Thermoleptolyngbya sichuanensis A183: one gene and its partner. The protein of the gene in region 2 interacts with the protein of the main gene of each other region in a pairwise test. Links are inferred from orthologs where the notes say so. Each region holds a gene or a part of one and is shown on either strand. Other genes may lie near its edges.

Region 1 (3,316 bases), 3.4 Mb from region 2 along the record:
TGGCCCGCACGGGCAAGATTGCGCTGGTGCGCGAGTCGGGTGTGAATACCGAGTTTCTCAAGCTCCAGTCGATGGAAGCGCGGGTCTAGCGGTCGTTTTGCTAGGTTGACGAGCGTTGCAGCCGAATGACAGACTGCCAAACGAACTAGCTTGGGTGCCCCAGCGCACCGAAGACGGTTCTTTTACTTTTTTTTCGGAAGCGTTTGGCGAAGCGTTTCACAGTCGGCTGGGGGCACGAGCCGAGGCGTTTGAAAAGTTTGCCCAGGTGACGCGGCTGGCGGCGTTGGCCCGGCAGTTTACGGAATCCGATTCGCCGCCGATCCGCCTGCTCGACGTGTGCTACGGGCTGGGGTACAACACGGCCGCTGCGCTGGAAACGGTGTGGGCAGAAAATCCGACCTGTCGAGTGGAGGCGATCGCCCTAGAGCTAGACCCGACTGTTCCCCAGGCAGCGATCGCCCCGGATCTACTCGCCGCCTGGTCGCCCCCGGTGCAAAACGTGCTGAGGGCGATCGCCCAAAAGTCCGAATTCCAAGATTTCCAACTCAGCGCCCGCCTGCTGATCGGCGACGCACGACAGACCATTCGGCAGGTGGTGGCACAACACTTCCAGGCGGACGCAATCTTCTTTGACCCGTTTTCGCCGCGCCGCTGCCCCCAGTTGTGGACGGTGGAGTTTTTCGCGCAGGTGGCGACATGCCTCAGTCCGACGGGAGTTCTAGCCACCTATTCGCGTTCGGCCTCGGTGCGGGCGGCAATGCAGGCAGCGGGACTACACCTTGGCAATATTCCTCTGCCCGCCGGAGCCGCACGCCGACCCCACGAATGGTCCCAGGGCACGGTGGCCGCCTGGTCGTCCGATGGCTTGCTGCCCCTCTCGCCAATGGAGCAAGAGCATCTGCACACCCGCGCCGCCGTGCCCTACCGCGACCCCAGCCTCAGCGACAGCGCCGCCGCCATCCTGACGCGACATCAGCAAGAGCAACAGCAGGCTCCGCTGGAATCAACCACAAGCTGGCGGCGGCGATGGGGCATTGTCTAGGAATTTTCCAGGCATCTTCCAGGCATTTTCCAGGCATTTTTCAGGCGTGTCACACCCGAAAAATGCCCCTTTTGCCTACTTCTTGAAGGCCGCAAGCCCAGGATACTGAGCGCGATCGCCCAGATCTTCCTCAATCCGCAGAAGCTGGTTATATTTCGACAGGCGCTCGCCCCGGCAGGGTGCGCCCGTTTTCATCTGACCCGCATTGGTTGCAACGGCCAGGTCAGCAATGAAGTCGTCCGGAGTTTCGCCAGAGCGGTGGCTGATCATGACTGTGTAGTCAGCACTTCGAGACAGCTCAATGGCATCTAGCGTTTCTGTGACGCTGCCGATCTGGTTGACCTTGATCAATGACGAGTTGCCTACGCCGTCGGCGATCGCCTGCTTGATGATGGTGGGATTGGTCACAAAGGCATCATCGCCGACTAGCCGAATCTTGTCGCCCAGACGCTTGGTGAGTTCCTTCCAGCCTTCCCAATCTTGCTCACCCAGACCGTCCTCTAGAGACACGATGGGATACTGCGCTACCCAGCTTTCCCACATCGCAATCAGGTCTTCTGTGGTGCGGATGGCCTTGTCGGACTTGAAGTTGATGTAGGTGCCGTCCTCCTGCCACATCTCGCTAACGGCGGGATCGAGCGCCAGCGCAATGTCGTCACCGGGCTTTAGGCCCACCTTCGTAATGGCTTCTAGAATCAAATCCACCGCCTCGACATTTGCCTTCAGGTTGGGCGCAAAGCCGCCTTCGTCCCCAACGCCCGTGCTATAGCCCTTGCCCTTGAGGATCGACTTGAGGGCGTGATAGGTTTCTGCCCCCATTTCCAGCGCCGTGCGGAAATTGGGGGCACCCACAGGCGCAATCATAAACTCCTGAAAGTCTACGCTGTTGTCGGCGTGGGCCCCGCCGTTTAGCACATTGAAGCAGGGCACAGGAAGCAGCACAGCGGCTTCACCGCCCAGATAGCGATAGAGGGGCAGGTTTGCCGAATCGGCCGCGGCCCGCGCCACCGCCATCGACACGCCCAGGATGGCATTCGCGCCCAGATTGCTCTTGTACTCGGTGCCGTCCATATCCAGCATGGTCTGGTCGATCGCCTTCTGATCCGACGCATCGGCTCCCTTGAGCTTGTCGGCGATCGCCCCGTTCACGTTTGCCACCGCCTTCAGCACGCCCTTGCCCCCATAGCGGCCCTTGTCCCCGTCGCGCAGTTCCAGGGCCTCACGGGTTCCCGTCGAAGCGCCAGAAGGCACTGCCGCCCGCCCAAAGCCGCCATCGTCCAGCGTCACGTCTACTTCTACCGTCGGGTTGCCGCGAGAGTCGAGAATTTCGCGGGCTTTAATGGATGCGATCGCCGCCATGATGATTAATCCTCAAATAATTTCGTGAATTCGCAATTCGTAAATGGACGTGAAGGTTACACGTTGCGCTTCCCATAGCATTGAACCAGAAGAAGCCGAATTTCTCTCAAAGCTTTTGGAGTGTTTTAATCTGCTCAGGACCTATGCACTGGCAATAAACTTTCTGGGTCTTGGGCGATTTCTCGCGGGCGCAGCCTGCGAGAAATCGCCCAACTGCGTAAGTCCTACTGCTGTGAAACGGTGCAAAAACTAGCGCCTAGTCTAAGCCAGAGCGCTGAGTTTGCCATGTTGTGAAAGATACGAGTCAGAAAGGTCTAAGCTTCGTCCAAACGGTCGCTGGCGGCGGCCCCGCCCGGAAAGACTTGCCGACCCCTTCAGCGTTTGATGCTGGATCGACCGCCCGCTAGAGCGTGAAGGTAAAGTCCTCCACCAGCGCACCGGGAACCCACATTCCGCCGAGGCGACGGCGCTCATAGGTGTCCACAGTGGCGATAAATTCAATTTGCTGCGTCAGGGCAATCAGGTTGTCGCCGAGGCAGCGATAGAGGCTTTCGTCAAAGCGGAGGTTTTCAATCGGGGCCACAATCTCGCCTTGCTCCACCCAAAAGCAGGCGTAGCGGGTCATGCCCGTGATGCGGCCGGTTGGGCGATCGCTCCAGTTCAGGTAATGCAGATTAGACAGGTACAGCCCCGTCTCCAGCGCCGTCAGCACGTCGGCAGCAGGCAGACTGCCGGGACACACTTCGGGCGATCGCAGCGATTCGGCGCTGTTTGCCCCATTGGCGGTTTTGCCATATTCCTTAGCGGTGCGCGAGTTGACCAGCGTGTTAACAAGCTTGCCCTGGTCGATAATCGTCAACTCCATTGGGGCAATTTCGCCCAGGTGGTTGAACCGGGGCACCAGACCAGAGGCAA
Region 2 (3,263 bases):
TCGGGAAAGATTGCTTAGGGACTATTCTAGAAACTGCTCTAGAACTCTAGAGAAATTGCTCTAGAACTCTAGAAATTGCTCTAGCAATCACTCCCACTTCTTCTTTCCTGAAACACTTCACTCATCCGAACACAATCCGAAAAGAAGTCAGTCCCCTTTTGCAAAGTTTCTGCCAAGCCTTTTGTTCGGTTCTGCGGTTGCAGGGTTTCTCTTTTGCGTAGGTTCCTAGGGGCGGCGATGGGCCATTGTGGTACTCGCCTGAGCTACAGGCATGAGAATTACGTCGTTGATATTGACATGGGCGGGGCGCGTGGCGCAGTACAGCACTACATCGGCAATGTCCTCAGCCGTTAGCGGTGTAAGCCCTTGGTATACCTTGCGAGCGCGATCGCCATCTCCATGAAACCGCACCTCGCTAAACTCGGTTTCCACCATGCCCGGATCAATCGAGGTAATTCGCACAGCGGTTCCCAATAAATCCAGCTTGAGGCACTCCGTCAGGCTTTTGACGGCGGCCTTCGTGGCACAATACACATTGCCGCCGGGATAGGGCTGGTGTCCGGCGATGGAGCCGATGTTGATCACATGGCCGCGATCGCGCTGCACCATCCCAGGGAGAATCGCCCGCGTAACGTAGAGCAACCCCTTCACGTTGGTGTCGATCATTTCTTCCCAGTCTTGCACCTGGCCTTCGTGGAGCTTGTCTAGCCCCCGGCTTAGCCCTGCATTGTTCACCAAAATATCGACCGCCGCCCAGTCTTTGGGCAGTGCGCTCAGCGTAGACTCGACCCTGGGGCGATCGCCCACATCCAGTTGCAGCAGCAGCGTCTCCGTTCCAAACTGGGTCTTGAGCGCGGCTGCTAGCTCCTCTAGCCGCTCCAATCGCCGCGCTACCAGAATGAGCCGCGCCCCTGCCTCCGCAAAAAAATGGGCACAAGCCGCACCAATGCCGCTGCTTGCACCCGTAATCAGAACAATTTGGTTTTGGATAGAAGCCATTGGAGGGGTCAGGTTTTAGGAATCCGGATTCATCCTATCACCCGCCCCGGCTTTCCCTTGCCGGAACCCTCGCTCGTAAGCCTAAGCCGTGATCCTAAGCCGTGATCCTAAGCCGTGATCCCCAGCCATGCTCCTAAGCCGCTGCTCCTAAGCCGTTGCCAGGGCAGGCTCTGGACGCTTGCTGTGGCGAATGCCTTCGATGGCTTCGGCATAGTCCTTCGCGCCGAAGACCGCAGACCCGGCCACGATTGCGTTTGCGCCTGCTTCCAGCACTTGCCAGGTGTTGTTCACCTTCAGCCCACCATCGACTTCGATCCAGGGGTCGAGGCCGCGCTCGGCGCACATTTCGCGCAGCTTGCGGATCTTGGGCACCACTGCCGGAATGAAGCTCTGGCCGCCAAAACCGGGGTTGACGCTCATAATCAGCACCAGGTCGCACACCTCCAGCACATACTCAATCAGCGTCAGCGGCGTAGACGGATTCAGCACCACTCCGGCCTGCTTGCCCAGTTCCTTAATCTGGCAGAGGGTGCGGTGCAGGTGGGGAGAGGCATTGTGTTCGGCGTGGACGGAGATAATGTCGGCTCCGGCTTTGGCGAAATCTGCCACGTATTTTTCTGGCTCCACAATCATCAGATGCACGTCCAGCGGCTTTTGGGTGTAGGGACGAATCGCGTCTACGATCAGCGGGCCGATGGTGATGTTGGGGACAAAGCGACCGTCCATCACGTCTACGTGAATCCAGTCGGCTCCGGCCTGGTCAACCGCTTTGATTTCATCACCCAGGCGACTGAAGTCGGCAGATAAAATCGACGGGGCAATGACGATGGGCTTTTGTGAAGTAGGCAGGGTCATGGCGGCGGGTTCTCCTGGGTTTGATTTGGTATCAATTTTAACAAAGCTCATCCATCAGTCCAGACCCTTTGCAAAGAGGTTCAGGGACAATTCTTAAGGCTTTATAAAAAAGCTGTCTACAAGAAGCTTTATACAAAATGGAGAGTCGCGCAACTGCTCATCGAGAAATTTTCTGAGAAACTTTCTGAGAACTTTAGTTTGGACTAACTGGCATCACAATAATGCTCAACAGGATGCCATAAAGAATCTGCTCAACCGTTCATAACAGTTGAACTTAAGGAATTGGATACAATCCTGCTCGCAGTTAAGCTGCTGTTGCAACCGGACTGTTCAGGGATTGTTCGGATGTCTTGCGTTTCGAGGCTCGTTTTTTGACCATCGGATAGCAGGGACGAGGAGTTGGCTTGTGCCCCTTGCCTCGTCCTGGCGATTTACCACGAGGTTTAGGCGCAGGAGCAGGGGTGCCAATCGCTGCCAAAATGCCTGCAAACGCTTGTGCGACCCGACCCGGAGTCAACGTTTCTTGCGGTGCCTGCCAGGGCAAGGGGTGGTCAGTACAGTCCTTTCGCGCTAACCACAACTGCCAACTGAGCAACGGCATCAGGCTGCTCCACTGTTCGGTTGCCGATACAGAACTGAACTGGGGATGTGTCCAATATAGCCTCTGCTTGGCAAAGCGATACCAGTGTTCAATGGCAAAGCGACGGAGGTAGTGCAACCACAGGGTTTCTAACGGAGGCATCTGCTCACCCAGCCAAACTAACCACAAAGGAGCCAAGCGTCGCGTGCTGCTCTGTGTCTCCAGCACCTCCACGCGCAACACTTCCATTGCCCGTTTGGGGGATTTGCGGAAATGGTATGCACTCCAACGACTGACCCGCACTCGTCCCCAGTTGGGATCATCGACTTCAACGGTTTCGACCGGGACACTCCAAGTGTCAGGGTCATTGAGTTTCATCTTATGTCCATGCTTGGCAGGTGCGCCTCGCCCTCGATACGCTGGGGGCGCGCCATAGACACATCGATTGGATGTAACCCGCAGCAGCAAGTCTGCCTCAATCCCTGCCGTTTGGTTGACAAAACTGGCATTGCCGTACCCTCGGTCGTAGATCGCCAACGGACGCACCGCTAACTGCCGAGTCACTTGTTTGAGTTGGAATGCCGCTTTACTGGCGGGTGTTTCAAAGCTGGTGATGCGCTCATGCCGCAATGGTAATGCCCAACTGCCCCTGTCTTCAGCAATCCAGGCTAAGGTACTGTAGTTTTGTCCGGCTATCGGGGCATGTCCTGTTCTGCCTGATAAGGTGCGGTCTTTCAAACGCCTGGCAGCAGGACGGTTCCACCGACTCGCATCACCTGCCAACAACGGTTGCTGCTGAGTCGGTATCTGCTGCACCAACAGCTTCAGC

The links.
Region 1: the proteins of rpe (region 2) and eno interact in binary tests that used the Escherichia coli proteins (3 or more experiments, as listed by UniProt). The link is inferred for Thermoleptolyngbya sichuanensis A183 from one-to-one orthologs.

The regions. Positions count from the first base shown.
Region 1 is NZ_CP053661.1:96,307-99,622, forward strand. The notes cover bases 260-3,257. They hold eno (phosphopyruvate hydratase), read right to left. Parts: upstream 2,402-3,257; coding sequence 1,118-2,401; downstream 260-1,117. Other genes in these bases: HPC62_RS00420 (tRNA (5-methylaminomethyl-2-thiouridine)(34)-methyltransferase MnmD), read left to right, coding at 260-1,042; HPC62_RS00430 (TldD/PmbA family protein), read right to left, coding at 2,805-3,257. Also shown: ilvN (acetolactate synthase small subunit), read left to right, coding at 1-89; more of HPC62_RS00420, read left to right, coding at 155-259; more of HPC62_RS00430, read right to left, coding at 3,258-3,316. UniProt on the Escherichia coli protein: Catalyzes the reversible conversion of 2-phosphoglycerate (2-PG) into phosphoenolpyruvate (PEP). It is essential for the degradation of carbohydrates via glycolysis.
Region 2 is NZ_CP053661.1:3,487,895-3,491,157, forward strand. What follows is about bases 1-2,945. They hold rpe (ribulose-phosphate 3-epimerase), read right to left. Parts: upstream 1,855-2,945; coding sequence 1,147-1,854; downstream 1-1,146. Other genes in these bases: HPC62_RS14535 (SDR family oxidoreductase), read right to left, coding at 226-999; HPC62_RS14545 (NF041680 family putative transposase), read right to left, coding at 2,159-2,945. In the rest of the region: more of HPC62_RS14545, read right to left, coding at 2,946-3,263. UniProt on the Escherichia coli protein: Catalyzes the reversible epimerization of D-ribulose 5-phosphate to D-xylulose 5-phosphate.